2 linked regions of the Methanothermobacter marburgensis str. Marburg genome follow. The protein of the gene in region 1 binds, or shares a complex with, the protein of each later gene. Links are inferred from orthologs where the notes say so. Each region holds a gene or a part of one and is shown in the gene's direction. Other genes may lie near its edges.

The links.
Region 2: MTBMA_RS03230 (region 1) and MTBMA_RS02470 share a complex: the UniProt entries of both Methanocaldococcus jannaschii proteins name them as parts of the 30S ribosomal subunit. The link is inferred for Methanothermobacter marburgensis str. Marburg from one-to-one orthologs.

What each region holds. Positions count from the first base shown.
Region 1 is NC_014408.1:594,828-603,012, forward strand. What follows is about bases 1-2,799. They hold MTBMA_RS03230 (30S ribosomal protein S8e), read left to right. Parts: upstream 1-1,107; coding sequence 1,108-1,491; downstream 1,492-2,799. Other genes in these bases: hypE (hydrogenase expression/formation protein HypE), read right to left, coding at 1-823; polB2 (DNA polymerase PolB subunit 2), read left to right, coding at 1,535-2,200; MTBMA_RS03240 (TIGR02253 family HAD-type hydrolase), read left to right, coding at 2,380-2,799. Outside these bases: more of MTBMA_RS03240, read left to right, coding at 2,800-3,060; MTBMA_RS03245 (ATP-binding protein), read left to right, coding at 3,122-4,684; MTBMA_RS03250 (hypothetical protein), read left to right, coding at 4,681-5,496; xth (exodeoxyribonuclease III), read right to left, coding at 5,510-6,283; feoB (ferrous iron transport protein B), read right to left, coding at 6,330-8,185.
Region 2 is NC_014408.1:467,223-474,936, forward strand. The notes cover bases 3,278-6,177. They hold MTBMA_RS02470 (30S ribosomal protein S17), read left to right. Parts: upstream 3,278-4,517; coding sequence 4,518-4,838; downstream 4,839-6,177. Other genes in these bases: MTBMA_RS02450 (30S ribosomal protein S3), read left to right, coding at 3,278-3,657; rpmC (50S ribosomal protein L29), read left to right, coding at 3,704-3,898; yciH (stress response translation initiation inhibitor YciH), read left to right, coding at 3,911-4,216; rnp1 (ribonuclease P protein component 1), read left to right, coding at 4,226-4,507; MTBMA_RS02475 (50S ribosomal protein L14), read left to right, coding at 4,840-5,238. In the rest of the region: rpl3p (50S ribosomal protein L3), read left to right, coding at 1-116; rpl4p (50S ribosomal protein L4), read left to right, coding at 129-893; MTBMA_RS02430 (50S ribosomal protein L23), read left to right, coding at 916-1,176; MTBMA_RS02435 (50S ribosomal protein L2), read left to right, coding at 1,199-1,924; rpsS (30S ribosomal protein S19), read left to right, coding at 1,942-2,352; rplV (50S ribosomal protein L22), read left to right, coding at 2,365-2,826; more of MTBMA_RS02450, read left to right, coding at 2,830-3,277; more of MTBMA_RS02485, read left to right, coding at 6,178-6,332; MTBMA_RS02490 (50S ribosomal protein L5), read left to right, coding at 6,333-6,839; MTBMA_RS02495 (30S ribosomal protein S14), read left to right, coding at 6,842-6,994; MTBMA_RS02500 (30S ribosomal protein S8), read left to right, coding at 7,009-7,401; MTBMA_RS02505 (50S ribosomal protein L6), read left to right, coding at 7,410-7,714. UniProt on the Methanocaldococcus jannaschii protein: One of the primary rRNA binding proteins, it binds specifically to the 5'-end of 16S ribosomal RNA.

The sequences.
Region 1 (8,185 bases):
CCTTGCCCTCATTGGCAACCTCATAGGGGTCGATGCCAAGCATCTCAGAGACAGCCCTCACCTCCTCCCTTACAGGGATCATGTCCTCATCAACAACCATCCCGACCCCTGATTTATCTGCGAGTTCGTTGAGGGCATTTGCTATACCACCCCTTGTGGGGTCCTTCATTGCGGTAACACCACCAACCTCAAGGGCAGCCTCAACCATACCCCATACCGGGGCAACATCCGATTCAAGGTCGGTGTCGAATCCAAAACCCTCACGGAAGGCCATGAGTGCCATACCATGGTCCCCCACGCTGCCTGTGAGTATGATCTTATCACCGGGCCTCAGTCCTGAGTCCCTTATTATCTCACCACGCTTCACAACACCTATACCCGTGGTTGTTATGACCATCCTGTCCAGTTTACCCCTCTCCATGACCTTGGTGTCCCCGGTTACGATTGACACCCCGGTCTCCCTGGAGACAGCGTCCATTGACTGCACGATCCTCTCAAGATCCTCGCCAGGGAACCCCTCGCTGAGGATCATTGCACTTGCAATTGCAAGGGGCCTTGCACCCATAACCGATATGTCGTTGACTGTACCTGCAACCGATATCTTACCTATGTCACCGCCGGGGAAGAAGAGGGGGTCGACTGTGTGGCCATCGGTACTCATAACTATTTCATAGTCGCCGAGGGGTATGCTTGCACCGTCGTCAAGGTCCTCGAGGCCAACTCCGCCGTTAACCCTCGTGTTATGGATATTGGATAGTATTATGTTTGATATGAGGTCCTGCATCACTTCTCCGCCTGCACCATGGGACATGCCGATCTTCATAGATTCACCTGTACAATCTCTTGATTATAGGGTATCTTGCTGATGGTATAAAACCTTTCATTGGTGTAATCCCATATTGATTCAGGGAAGAGGTTTCCATCAGGACAATATTTTATTTAAAGGAGTTAGGATAGATGGATTCAGTGATCCATAGCATACCCTGGAAGCACAATCTTTTTAAATGGGGGATCCTATACTATAGATAAATTTATCTATACCGAGTCACTGAGTTTCTTAAACTCAGCATTACTGATTCTGATAGAGACTTAGATTGAGGTGAAATAATGGCAATCTGGCAAGGTAAATCAATGAAGAAACCAAGCGGTGGAAGAGCCAAGATGAACCGCGGAAAGAGGAAATACGAACTTGGAAGGGAACCCGCCGAGACAAAGATCGGTGACAGGCGTGTCAGGATGATAAGGACACGTGGGGGCAACACAAAGGTCAGGCTCGCTGCAGATACCAAGATAAACGTTGTTGACCCTGAAACAGGTAAGGTTGAAGTTGCAGAGATAAGGAATGTTGTTGAGAACACAGCAAACCCCCACTTTGTGAGGAGGAACATCATAACAAAGGGTGCTGTTGTTGAAACCAGCCTTGGAAACGTGAGGGTCACATCCAGGCCTGGACAGGACGGCGTAATAAACGGCGTACTTATAAAGGAATAGATTTTCCGCTAAAAGCCCCTCAACCGGACCCATGGGGTGTCATATGTCAGATAACCTTGAGGCCGAGATACTATCCCAGGTGGAAAGGTTCCTCAAACACATAAACAGCAACCTGCCTGAGGGCATGGAGCTGGAATTTGAGGGCTTTTACAGGAGGGGCTTCTTCGTAACAAAAAAGAGATACGCCCTAATAGAGGATGACACGATTGTTGCAAAGGGCCTTGAACTTGTGAGGCGTGACTGGGCACCGATAGCTAAAAAGACCCAGCAAAAAGTTTTAATGGCCATTCTAAGAGACGGATCCCCTGAGAAGGCTAGAAAGATAATAAGGGATGTTGTAAGGCGCATAAGGGGCGGCGAAGTGGAACTGGATGACCTTGCAATCCACACCCAGATAACAAGGGACCTCTCTGAGTACAAACAGATAGGCCCACATGTCATCGCCGCAAAACGATCCCTTGAGAAGGGAAGGCGCATTGAGCGGGGATCCATAATCAGGTATATCATAGTTAAGGGAAGGGGCCCCATAAGTCAGAGGGCCTTCCCACTTGAGGATGTTGAGGGCCTGGAGTACGACCCGGACTATTACATTGAAAACCAGGTTATGGCCGCGGTATCAAGAATAATGTCATCTCTCGGCTACTCCACAGAGGATATAAATTCACTCTCATGTGGCGAAAGGCAGAGCAGCCTCGATGCCTTTTTCTAGAAAACAGGAACTTTATTTTTTCATCTGAGATTTCTATTGTATGTTCTGGACCTCCGCTCAGGGGTTATAGGCAGAATAGTTTTACATATTATTTTACATCATAATATTATCTGCAGAGAAACCAACACTGTTATAATTGATTAACTATAGAGTTTCATTACAGAGAGTAAGGTGGGAAGATGCTGAAGGCGGTTTTCTTTGATATTGATGACACCCTCTATGACACATCAGGATTTGCCAAACTTGCAAGAAAGGCTGCCCTGAATGTGATGATAGATGCGGGTTTACCCCTGACACAGGATGAGGCATACAAACTTCTGAGGGAGATAATCGCTGAGAAGGGCTCCAACTATGATAAACATTTCAATGTACTCACAAAGACGGTTTTCGGTGAGGAAAAACCCCTTCTCATTGCCCTTGGAATGATAACATACCACAACGTTAAGTTCGCACTTCTCCGGCCATTTCCCAATACAACATCAACGCTCATACACCTCAAGAGCAGGGGATACAGGCTGGGGGTCATATCCAACGGTATAACAATAAAGCAGTGGGAGAAACTGATAAGGCTCGGGATACACCACTTCTTCGATGAGGTCGTCACATCAGATGAGGTTGGCTTTGAGAAACCAAACATAAGGATCTTTGAGGAGGCCCTCAGAAGGATGGGCTGCAAACCTGAAAGGTCCATCATGGTTGGCAACAAGTTCAATGAGGACATACTGGGGGCAACCAATGCGGGAATGTCAGCCATACTCGTCAACTCAGAGCTTACAGATGAAGAGAGGGATCTCATTGAAAAGAGGGGCCTTGATGTTACGGTCATCGATGACATTAGCGAACTTAAGGAGATTCTCTAGTTAGGATCTCCACGTTTTTCTGGGGGGGATGGACATGATTTCATGGATAGGGGGATGAGTGATGAACTGTGATTACTACTACCACGATGAAAACATGGTTGAACTCTTTGAGGAGCTGAAACAGCCAAAGACACTTGAGGAACTGGGTTTATCCTACTTCTTTGTGAGGGACCTTGTCCTGAAGATCCTTTTAACATACGGGACGGTTAAAACCCAGCGAATAACTGATATTACGGGTATACACCTGGATATACTTGAGGATGTCCTTGGCCAGATGGAGAAGGACGGTTTCTGCGTCCAGGTGGGGGGAAGCTTCCTCTTCTCCAGTGTTGAGTATATACTGACAAAGAGGGGGGTTGAGAAGGCCCGCCTTGTAATGGAGGAAAACCCTTATATTGGAATGGCCCCTGTACCCTATGAGAGATACTTTGAACTGATGGATAAACAGCTCCGGAACCGTTTCCCAATAAAGATACCCCCAGAGGTTATTGAAAGGGCCTTCAGGGACGTTGTCGGACTATCATATGCAAAGGAATGCCTTGTTGAGTCATGCACCATCGGTAAGGGACTTTTTGTTTATGGTGCTCCTGGAACAGGTAAAACCTTCATCATAAGCAAGGCATCGGACCTTCTACCCCCCGTGGTGATTCCCCGCTTTATAGAGTTCAGCGGGAGGATTATACAGATATACGACCCTGACTTCCACAAGCCATGTCCTGAGGAACCTGATGATCCCCGCTGGATAAAGATACACGCCCCATTCGTTTTCACAGGTTCTGAATTGAGCCTCAATGAACTTGAGACCACCTACAATATGAATAAGGGTGTATATGAGACCTCCCCCCTGATAAAGGCCAATGGTGGAGTGCTGCTCATTGACGACCTTGGAAGGCAGAGGGATGACCATGAGGTGATCCTCAACCGCCTCATAGTACCCCTTGAGAATAAGAAGGACGTCATATACATAAGGGGGGTCCCGGTTATATTCCACACACATTTCATCCCTGCATTCTCAACCAACCTTGATGTGAGCATAATGGACGAGGCACACCTCCGGAGGGCGCCCCTCCACATATTCCTCAGAAACCCCCCTGTTGAGAATGTTGCGGAGGTATTCAGGCGCAACCTTGATGCCACAGGTGAGGATTACGATGAAGAGGTCGTGGAAAGGATTAAGATGGTGTACACTCCAGTCGCCGATGGCGGCGAGGGCCTGCAGCCAAGCTATGCGCATGCCCGTGACCTTGCACAGATTGCCCAGGCAGTGAGGATAAACATGGAAAAGGATAGGATCGACCTTGAGGTCATTGAAAGGGCCCTTGATAAGCATGTCCTCATAGCACTCCAGAGGATGGATATCGATATCAGTCAGGTGCATCACAGTGTAAGGACATTCCGTGTTGTGACCCCTGAACCCGAGAGTGCCGAGAGGGTTCTTAAACTCTACGGCGCCCTCACGGTTGCACTGGAGGATGGGGGTGTTCTAGCAGACTTTGAGGACTCAATAAGCCCTTCACAGCTTCTGGCCCATCTCCAGGGTGAGGGTGTTTCTGTGGGAAGGGTTGAGGTGGTGGCTGAAACCAAACGTGAAATCAAGAAGGCCATACTTGAATACAGTGGATGATATTTATGGAGGCACTCCTCGTTGATGTGCTGGTCGCTGCACTTGTATCCCTTGGTGTCTGGACAGTACTTGAGATCTTACCTACCCTATTTCCCAGGGAGACTGGGAGACTTGCAGCACGCATCAGGCCACTCCCATCCGGTGCAGTTGAGATATCCCAGTACCTCAACCTCCTCAGAAGGGGAAGCCCATGGCAGGTCTTCATGGCCCTTGAGGTTATAGGGGAGCTCTTCAGGATTAAGATCCGGGAACTTGAGTCCCTGAAGTACGAGGAATGGAAGAGGGAGGTTGAATCCCAGAAGGAACGGATGGAGAGGAGGGGGCTCAGTGACGATGAGATACTCCACCTTGAGGCTGGAAGGGAGATGATCCAGAACTCCAATAACCTGAATCTTAAATCAGGGGGTGGTCTTTATTCCAGCCCTGAAGAGGAGGAGTTCATAAGGATCAGAAATCATAAGAAGGACCTGTTACCTGACTTGAGGGATAAGTATTCTGATTTCAGGATATGGGCACTGAAGAACAGGGACATCCTCAGGTATGTCCAGGAGAGGGTCTTCAGAAGGGAGGAACTTGACCTTGAAAACCTGAGGGACCACAGCAGGGAATGGGCCCTTGTGAATATATGGGGGATGGAGCCACCTGAGAGTTATTCTGAGGATGAAATCCTTGAGGATATTCTCCTGTATATTGAAATAAAGGATGATAACATTATCAGTAAATTCGCCCATGCTCTGAGCAGTCACAGCGACTCCCTGAGGTACCTCGATAAGGTTATATCCGCTGTTTCAGCCTGGAAACGGGGAGGGTAGCACCTGAAGATCATTAAACCTCTATCTCAAGTCCTACTGGGCAGTGGTCTGAGCCCATCACCTCTGAGAGTATCCATGACCTTTTAACGTTCTTTGCGAACTCCTCATTCACAAAGAAGTAGTCGAGCCTCCATCCCACGTTTCTCTCACGGGCCCTGGTCCTGTAACTCCACCATGTGTACTGGCCTGACTCGTTGTTGAACATCCTGAATGTGTCAACATACCCGTTTTCAATGAATTTGTCTATCCAGGCCCTTTCAACCGGTAGAAACCCTGATACGTTGCTGTTTTCCTTTGGCCTGGCCAGGTCTATCTCCCTGTGGGCGGTGTTGAAGTCACCGCATATTACCGTGTTCCTGCCAGCGTCCCGCTCCCTGTTGACGTCCTCAAGGAATGCGTCATAGAATTCAAGTTTGTACTTTAACCTCTCATCTGACATCTTCCCGTTGGGGAAGTATATGTTGTAGAGCAGGAAGTCATCAAAATCTGCAACCTGTATGCGGCCCTCAATGTCGAATCTCTCAACACCAAAGCCCTCCCTGATGGATTTCGGGGGTATCCTTGTGTACATGGCCACTCCACTGTATCCCTTCCTTTCTGCCGGGGTGAAGAAACTCCTGTAACCCTCAACATGCCTTAGCCTTCTGGGGAGCTGTTCTGGACTCGCCTTGGTCTCCTGAAGACATAGGATATCAGGTTTCTCGTCCATGAACCAGTCAAGGAAGCCCTTACGGTATACGGCCCTCAGACCGTTAACGTTCCAGGATATTATCTTGATTTCTGCCATGGTACCACGGGATTATTTCTGTACTCAGCGCCTTAAGTACTGATCATCACATGATGAATGGCAGTATCCTTGCAAAGATTCCCCCCAGGAAGAGGGCGGTTCCAAGGTTTGCAAGGGTTATTATGGATGTGGATTTCCACCCGAATTCCCGTGCAAGTACTGCTATCGTTGAAAGGCAGGGGAAGTAAAGCATTCCCACAAGGGTGAGCACAAGGATCTGGGGTGCTGTAAGTACAGCCCCAATATCTGTTCCAACCAGTGAGACGAGTCCCAGGAGGATGAACTCCTTCCTCACAGCACCAAGGATCAGGAGTATCCCGGCAAATACCGGCAGATGTAACCAGCCAGCTGTGAGCGGAGCCATGATATTGCTTACCGGATTTAAAAACCCGAGGGTGTAGAGGAGCTGTATGAGGGCGCTTCCGATTATGTATATGGGGAATACAAGGTATATGAGGGACTTTGTCCTTGTCCAGGTCTGCCTTGCTATGACCCTGAAGGACGGCATTTTGAGGGAGTGCATCTCCATTATAAGGCCGGTAGTCTCCCCGGGAAGTGCCTTCAATGCAAGTTTACCCATTATGAATATTATGAGGAGGTCCAGGGCGTATAACCCTATGGCCCACCATACACTGACAAAGAGGGCCACAAGCCCCAGTATCAGGATTGTTCTTGCGGCGCAGGGTGCAAAAGATATTGCAAAGGCTGCAAGGAGCCTCTCCCTGGGGGTTTCAAGTATCCTCGTACTGTCTATTGCCGGTACACTGCAACCGTATCCGAGTATGAGGGGTATGAGGGCTTTGCCATGGAGTCCTATCTTTCTCATGAACGCGTCCATCATGAACGCGACCCTGGTGAGAAGTCCCGAATTTTCGATGTAGGATAGCATGAGGTAGAAGGGTATGACGAATGGTATCACGAGGGTCAACCCCGCCACTATACCCCCGAAGGCGCCGTTCCATATTATGGATTCAATCGAACCTGAGAACTGGGGGTCAACTGGCTGGAAAAATCCGAAAATATTGGTGAGAGTATCTGATAGGAATTCACCCACAACGAAGGTCCAGAGGAGGAGACCTCCAACAACAAGGACCGATGAGATGTAACCGTAGATGGGGTGTGTGAGGAAGCTGTCAAGGCGTTCTGAGAGGGATGTTTTTATCTCTGATTGTTTCTGTGCCCCTGCTGCTATCATATTTGAGAGTGCGTATCTCTCAGAGGCCATAACAGAGAATGATGGCTCATTGTGTATCCTTTCAACCTGGGCTGCAAGTTCAGCTGCAAGGTTTTTCACGCTGGGAGGCATCATGGCGGTTATCTCAGGGTCGTTTTCAAGGAGCTTTATGGCAACCCATCTCTTTGAATAGCCCTCTGGAATTTCAGGGAGTGCTTCCATAAGTTTTCTTATGCGGCTTTCAACCTCCTCCCCGTATTCTATGACCTCTGGTTTTATCCTTTTATCAGCCACTTCAAGGGTTTTCCTGAGGAGTTTCTGGAGTCCCTGGCCCTTAACAGCCACCGTTGATACAACAGGCACACCCAGGGCACCCTCAAGTTTCTTCTCGTCTATCACTATCCCCTTCTGCCTGGCCATGTCCACCTGGTTGATGCAGATAACCATGGGGACCTCCATCTCCATGAGCTGGAGCGTGAAGAAGAGGTTTCTCTCAAGGACAGATGCATCAAGCACGTTTATGACGACATCTGGCTTTTCGTTGACTATGAACTCCCTGGAGACTATCTCCTCCATGGAGTAGGTTGAAAATGAGTATATGCCTGGGAGGTCAATTATGTGGATGTCCCGGCCCTGAAATTTAAGGTAGCCCTCTGCCCTTTCAACGGTTTTACCAGGCCAGTTCCCGACTATCTGGTTTGACCCTGTCAGCTGGTTGAAGATCACAC
Region 2 (7,714 bases), 120 kb from region 1 along the record:
TTCCAGGCCCAACAAAGAGGCTTGTGGTGCTCAGGAAGGCCATAAGGGCTGCAGGTAAGCAGGAAGAGGCACCCCAGATAAACTACATCAGCACAGCATCAAAACAAGGAGTATAAGAGTGGTTCAAAATGAAGATCAAGGTTTATTCCCTAGAAGGTGAAGCCATAGATGAAATGGAACTTCCTGAAATTTTCAATGAGGAGTTCAGGCCCGACGTGATAAAGAGGGCCGTTCTATCAGCACAGACCGCGAGGGTACAGCCATGGGGTCCAGACCCAATGGCAGGTAAAAGGACCTCTGCCAAGTCCTATGGTGCCGGGCGCGGTGTTGCAATGGTTCCACGTATAAAGAATGGTTCAAGGGCAGCCTTCGTTCCCCAGGCAGTTGGCGGTAGAAGGGCCCACCCACCGAGGCCACAGAAGAACTACCATGAGAGGATAAACAGAAAGGAAAGGAGACTGGCAATAAGGTCCGCCGTTGCAGCAACAGCCATGAGGGACCTTGTGGAGGCAAGGGGTCACCGGATAGAGAATGTACCCCAGGTGCCCCTGGTGGTTGACGATGAACTCTCCAGAATCAAAAGGACAGCAGATACAAGGGAAGTCTTCAGGAAACTTGGAATCATGGACGACATCGTGAGGGCAAAGGAAGGTAAAAAGATAAGAGCTGGAAAGGGAAAGATGAGGGGAAGGAAGTACAGGACACCCAAAGGTCCGCTCATAGTTGTTGGTGATGATAAAGGTATTGCGCTGGGCGCAAGAAACCACCCTGGCGTGGACGTTGTTACAGTGGAAAACCTCAACGCGGAACTCCTCGCACCTGGAACCCACCCTGGAAGACTGACCGTCTTTACAAGATCAGCAATAGAAAAACTTGAGGGACTCTTTCAGTAAAAATTAAGGTGACGGTGTAATTATGGATCCATATGCTGTTATCATGAAGCCACATGTCACAGAAAAGAGCATGAACCTTATAGACCAGAACAACGAGCTGGCATTTGTGGTTATGAGAAAAAGCACAAAAAAGGATGTTAGAAGGGCATTCGAGGAACTCTTTGCAGTTAAGGTTGAGAGGGTTAACACCCAGGTAACCCCAGGGGGTCAGAAGATTGCCTACATAAAACTGGCAAAGGAACACAGTGCAGAGGATATAGCTGTTAAACTGGGAGTATTCTAAAGATAATGAGGAGGATATTCAGATGGGAAAAAGGTTAATATCACAGAGGAGAGGAAGGGGAACTCCCACTTACAGAAGTGCATCCCACCGCTTCAAGGGCAAAATAAAATACCGTGCATACGACTCCCTTGAAAGTGACGGATGTCTCAGGGGAAAGGTCGTTGACATAATGCACGACCCTGGAAGGACAGCCCCTGTTGCCCTTGTGAAATTTGAAAACGGTGAGAAGAACCTCATCCTCGCACCTGAGGCTTTAATGCTTGACGAAGAGATTGAGTGCGGGGCAAAGGCAAAGGTCAAACCTGGAAACTCACTCCCACTCAGTGAAATTCCAGAGGGGACACCCATATACAACATTGAAAACAGACCCGGAGACGGAGGCAAACTGGTGAGGTCCTCCGGTACCTACGCTTCTCTAATCACCCATGATGCTGACAAGGCGGTTATTGAACTCCCATCAGGTGAACTCAAGGCACTCAACCCACAGTGCCGTGCAACCGTCGGTGTCGTTGCTGGAGGAGGAAGAAGGGAGAAACCATTCCTCAAGGCAGGTAAGAAGTACCATGCCCTTAGGGCCAAGGGTAAGAAGTCAGTTACAGTCAGGGGTGTTGCAATGAACGCAGTCGACCACCCACACGGTGGTGGAAACAGACAGCACCCAGGTAGGCCAACAACTGTCTCAAGGCATGCTCCTCCAGGAAGGAAGGTTGGTTCAATAGCTGCCAGAAGAACAGGGAAAAGGAGATAAAAGAAGGAGGTGACCTATTGGCACGTAAAGAATTTAGGTATCGCGGCTACACCTTGGAAGAACTGCAGGAGATGCCACTTGACGATGTAATCAAGTTGTTCCCATCAAGGCAGAGAAGATCCCTCAAGAGGGGATTCCTACCAAGGCAGAAGAAGGTACTTGAGAAGATAAGGAAGATAAAAAAAGAGGGAAAAACTGAGGGAAGACCACCGGTCATCAGGACACACTGCAGGGACATGATAGTGCTGCCTGAGATGGTTGGGATGACCTTCGGCATCCACAACGGAACCGAATTTGTGGAGGTCACAATCCAGCCAGAAATGATCGGCTGCTACTTCGGCGAATTTGCACCCACAAGGAAGAAGGTTGAGCACGGAGATCCCGGTATGGGAGCTACAAGATCCTCAATGTTCGTGCCTCTTAAATAAGGAGACTAGACAATGGCTAAGGTTAAATACGCTTATAAAGAGGAAGACAGGTCAAAAACAGCCAGGGCTTCAGCGACTCACCTCAAAATTTCACCAAAGCACGCTGTGGAGATATGCGGGGAGATCCGGGGAATGGAACTCGAGAAGGCCAAAAGATACCTTGAAGAGGTTATCAGGATGGAGAGGCCGGTGGCATTCAAGAGATACAACCGGAAGGTCGGGCACAGGAGGGGCCTCAGCGGATGGGCCAGCGGCCGTTACCCTGTTAAGGCAGCAGGTCAGATACTGAAGGTCCTTGAAAATGCCGAGGCCAACGCAGAGTACAAGGGACTCGACACCGAGAAACTCAGAATAGTCCACATATCCAGCCACCGCGGGCCAGTTATAAGGGGCTGGATTCCAAGGGCCTTTGGAAGGGCCACACCATTCAACACACCAACAACACACGTTCAGATAGTTCTGGGGGAGGCATAGATTTTGATAGAGAAAGATTTTGTCGTTGAAGGGCTCAGAAGGACAAGGATAGACGAATACCTTGAAAAGGAACTTGAAAGGGCAGGCTACGGTGGCATGGATGTTCAGGTCACCCCTATGGGTACAATGGTTGTCGTTTACGCTGAAAGGCCAGGTATGGTAATTGGACGTGGCGGTAAGACTGTGAGGGCAATTACCCAGAAACTCAAAAGCAAGTTCAACCTTGAAAACCCCCAGGTTGAGGTCAAGGAGGTTGATGTGCCTGAACTCAACCCCCGCATAATGGCCCACAAGATAGCCGCCATGCTCCAGAGGGGCATGCACTTCAGGAGGGTTGCATACACCACAATGAGGAGGATCATGGCTGCAGGTGCCCAGGGTGTTGAGGTTACCATCTCAGGTAAGATAAGGGGTGCCCGTTCAGCCACAGCCAAATTCACAGACGGCTACATAAAGAAGTGCGGCGAACCCTCAACCAAACACGTCAAGGAAGGATTCGCAACAGTGCAGCTCAAACCAGGTGTTCTGGGGGTATACGTCCGCATAATGCCTCCCGAGGTTGTACTTCCAGACAAGGTTGAAATAGAGGCTCCTAAAGTAACTGAAACTCCCTCAGAAGAACCTGCAGAACAGGTTGAAGCTGTTGAGGAGATTGAGGATCTTGAAGAGGTCGAGGATCTCGAGGAGCTAGAGGAGATTGAGGATCTTGAGGATCTTGAGGATCTTGAGGAGATTGAGGATCTTGAGGAGGTCGAGGACCTCGAGGAAGACCTTGAATCAGCGGAAGAAACAGAGAAAGAGGACACAGATGGTGAAGAATCTGAAAAGTAATATATATGGACAGATTCATATCAGTGAATAATAGAAAGGGATTGAAATGGCGATACTTAGGAGCGAAGAGATAAGGGAAATGGATAGGGAGGAACTCCAGAAGAAGCTGGATGAACTCAAGGCAGAATACGCCAGATACATTTCCAAGAGCGCTGCTGCCGGGATCCATGAAAACCCTGGCAAGATGAGGGAAATCCGAAGAACAATAGCCCGTGTTCTCACCATCATGAATGAAAAATAGAAGGAGAAATAAATGAAAATCTGCGATGTTTGCGGTCTTCCGGAGGAACTTTGCGTCTGTGAGGAAATAGCACGCGAAGTTCAGACATTAAAGGTATACACAGTGAGGCGAAGATTCGGTAAAGTGATGACCATCATAGAGGGCATCGATGAACACGATATTGACATAAAGGAGCTCACAAAGATACTGAAGGCAAGATGTGCCTGTGGAGGTACTGCCAAGAAAGGCCAGATAGAACTTCAGGGGGACCATAAGAAGAAGGTCAAGGAAGTTCTAGCGGATATGGGCTTTTCATCAGACACGATAGAGATAAGGTAGGGGTTTACATTGATAACCCCCCGTAACATTTTCAGACATGAGCTTATTGGCCTTTCTGTGAGAATAGCCAGGAGTGTTCACAGGGACATTCAGGGAATATCGGGAAGAGTCGTGGATGAAACCAGGAACACCCTTAAAATTGAACTGGAGGATGGCAGGGAGATAACGGTTCCAAAGGGAATAGCCGTCTTCCATTTCAGAACACCAGAGGGTGAAGTGGTTGAGATTGATGGTGGAGCTCTGGTAGCTCGTCCTGAGGAGAGAATAAAGAAGAAATTTAGAAAACCATAGTGGTGATAGAATGGTCGGCATTGATGTTCCAGAACCTAAATCTAAATGTAGTGATCCTAACTGTCCTTTCCACGGGGACCTCCCATTGAGGGGTCAGATACTGGAAGGAACTGTCGTCAGTGACAAGGCAGAAAGGACAGTAACCGTTGAAAGGAGTTTCTACAAATTTATACGCAAATATGAGAGATACGAAAAGAGAAAATCCAAGATAAAGGCTCACAAACCTGACTGCATAGATGTCAGGGTAGGGGACACAGTGAAAATTGCTGAATGCAGACCCCTCAGCAAGACTAAGAACTTTGTAGTGGTCGAGGTGAAGGGGGAAGAGTAAGATGAAGGCAATAGCATCCAAGGTTACAAGGGCTTTACCTGTAGGGGCCAGACTTCAGTGTGTTGACAACACAGGCGCAAGGGAAGTTGAGATAATCTCTGTCAGAGGATACAAGGGTGTTCGCAGGAGACTCGCAGCAGCCGGTGTTGGCGACATGGTCGTGGTCTCTGTGAAGAAGGGAACAGTGGACATGAGGAGGGAAGTCCTCAACGCTGTTGTTGTGAGACAGAAAAAGGAATACAGAAGACCTGACGGATTGAGGGTGAAATTCGAGGATAACGCTGCAGTTATAGTGAGCCCAGAGGGAGTCCTCAAGGGTTCAGAGATAAGGGGTCCTGTTGCAAAGGAAGCAGCCGACAGGTGGCCCAGCGTGGGAAGTGCAGCCAGCATAATAGTATAGGGTGATAGAATGTCAAAACAACCCAGAAAGCAGAGGAAATACATTTATGAAGCACCATTACACGCTCGTCGCAAAATGATGAGCGCAGCCCTAAGCAGGGAACTCAGGGAGGAATACGGTAGAAGGTCCCTGCCAGTGAGGAAGGGAGATAAGGTTGAGGTTCTCCGCGGTGACTTCAAGGGACATGAGGGTAAGGTCGAGAAGGTGGACCTCAAGAGGTACAGGGTCTACGTTGAGGGCGCCACAATACAGAAGGTGGATGGGACCTCAGTTTACTTCCCGATACACCCCTCAAACATCAGAATAATTGACCTCAACCTTGACGATGAGAAGAGAATGAAAATATTAGAACGGAAGGGATAAACATGGCGATAATGGCATCAAGAAAGCACCTTAAACGTTTCAGATCACCAAGTCACTGGCCCATTCATCCCAAGGAATACAAGTGGACCGTAAAGCCATCCCCGGGTCCCCATGCAATTGAGGCATCATTACCTCTGATGATTATTGTGAGGGACATCCTTGGGGTTGCAGACAATGCAAGGGAAGCCAGGAAGATCATAAACAGTGGTGAGGTCCTGGTGGACGGAAGGCCAAGGAAGAACTACAAATTCCCTGTTGGGTTCATGGACGTTGTGAGCATACCCCGCACAGGTGAGGTCTACAGGGTTCTCCCTGATGAAAGGGGAAGGCTGGTCTTACATCCCATTGGTGAGGAGAACGCGGGCTTCAAGCTCTGCAAGATAGTTAACAAGACAACCATCAGGGGCGGGAAAACCCAGCTCAACCTCCATGACGGCCGCAACTACCTCTCAGAGGACGAGTTCCGCGTGGGGGATGTTGTGAAGCTGGCGGTGCCTGAACAGGAAATCCTTGAGAGGATACCCTTTGAGAAGGGCAGCCTTGGCCTTGTAACAGGGGGCCGCCACACAGGTGAAATTGGAAGAATCAAGAAGATAAACATAACCAGGTCATCAATGCCAAACACAGCGGTCATTGAGACCGAAGCAGGGAAGACATTCCTCACACTCAAGGATTACGTGTTTGTCATTGGAAAGGACGAGTCAGTGATCTCACTTCCAGGAGGTAAATAGATGAACCCCATGGAGGAAGTAAGGATATTCAAGGTCACCCTTAACATAGGTGTCGGTGAAGGGGGTGAAAGGCTTGCAAGGGCTGAAAGGCTTCTTGAGGAGATGACAGGCCAGAAGCCTGTGAGGACCCACTCAAAGGTCACAAACCCCGAGTTTGGTATAAGGAAAAAGCAGCCCATCGCATGCAAGGTCACCCTCCGCGGTGAAAGGGCCGAAAAGGTACTCAGAATGTTCCTTGAGGGAATAGGGAACAGATTGAAGGCCAGCCAGTTTGATGAGTACGGCAATGTTTCAATGGGTATCGAGGAACACATCGACATACCTGGAATGAAGTACGACCCTGAGATAGGGATATTCGGTATGAACCTTTCTGTAACCTTTGAGAAGCCGGGTCACAGGATAAGCAGACGAAGGATACAGCGCAAAAAGGTTCCTGAAAAGCACAGGGTCAGCCGTGAAGAGGCAATTGACTTCATGAAGGAAAAATTCCAGGTTAAAATAGTCTGAAGGTGATTGTTTTGCCAAGGAAATATGGAAAGGCATCAAGGAAATGCTCAAGATGCGGGGATCACTCTGCCCTGGTCAGAAGATATGGATTAATGCTCTGCAGGCAGTGCTTCAGGGAACTCGCACCTAAAATCGGGTTTAAAAAGTACAACTGAAAGAGGTGTTTACTGTGACTCTTATGGATCCTCTCGCAAACGCCCTGACCAACATAAGGAACAATGAGATAAGGGGTAATGTCAAGTGCAGGATAACCCCTGCATCAAAGCTCATAGGGCGTGTGCTGAGAACAATGCAGAAGGAAGGCTACATCGGGGAATTTGAATACGTTGATGACGGCAGGGCCGGAAAATTCATCGTTGAACTTGAGGGAAACATAAACCAGTGTGGGGTTATAAAACCCAGACACGCTGTTAAGAAGGACGAATTCGAAAAATTTGAGAAAAGATATCTGCCAGCTAAGAACTTCGGGATAATAATCGTATCAACCCCTGAGGGAATAATGACCCATAAAGAGGCCAAGGACAGGGGTATCGGCGGTAGACTGCTGGCTTACGTCTACTAGGTGATAACATGGTTCTAGCAGCTATGATCCGGGAAGAAATACCCATCCCTGAGGATGTTAACGTCACCATCGATGGTGAAGTTACGGTTAAGGGTCCAAAGGGTGAACTCTCCCGAAAATTTAACCACTCAGAGATATCAATGGCCGTTGAGGACGATAAGGTGGTCCTTGAGGTTAAATTCCCAAAGAAAAAGGACAAGGCAATGATAGGGACAGTTAAGGCCCATATAAACAACATGATAAGGGGCGTCACCGAGGGATTCACCTACCGCATGAAGATAGTGTACGCCCACTTTCCAATGAGTGTGAAGGT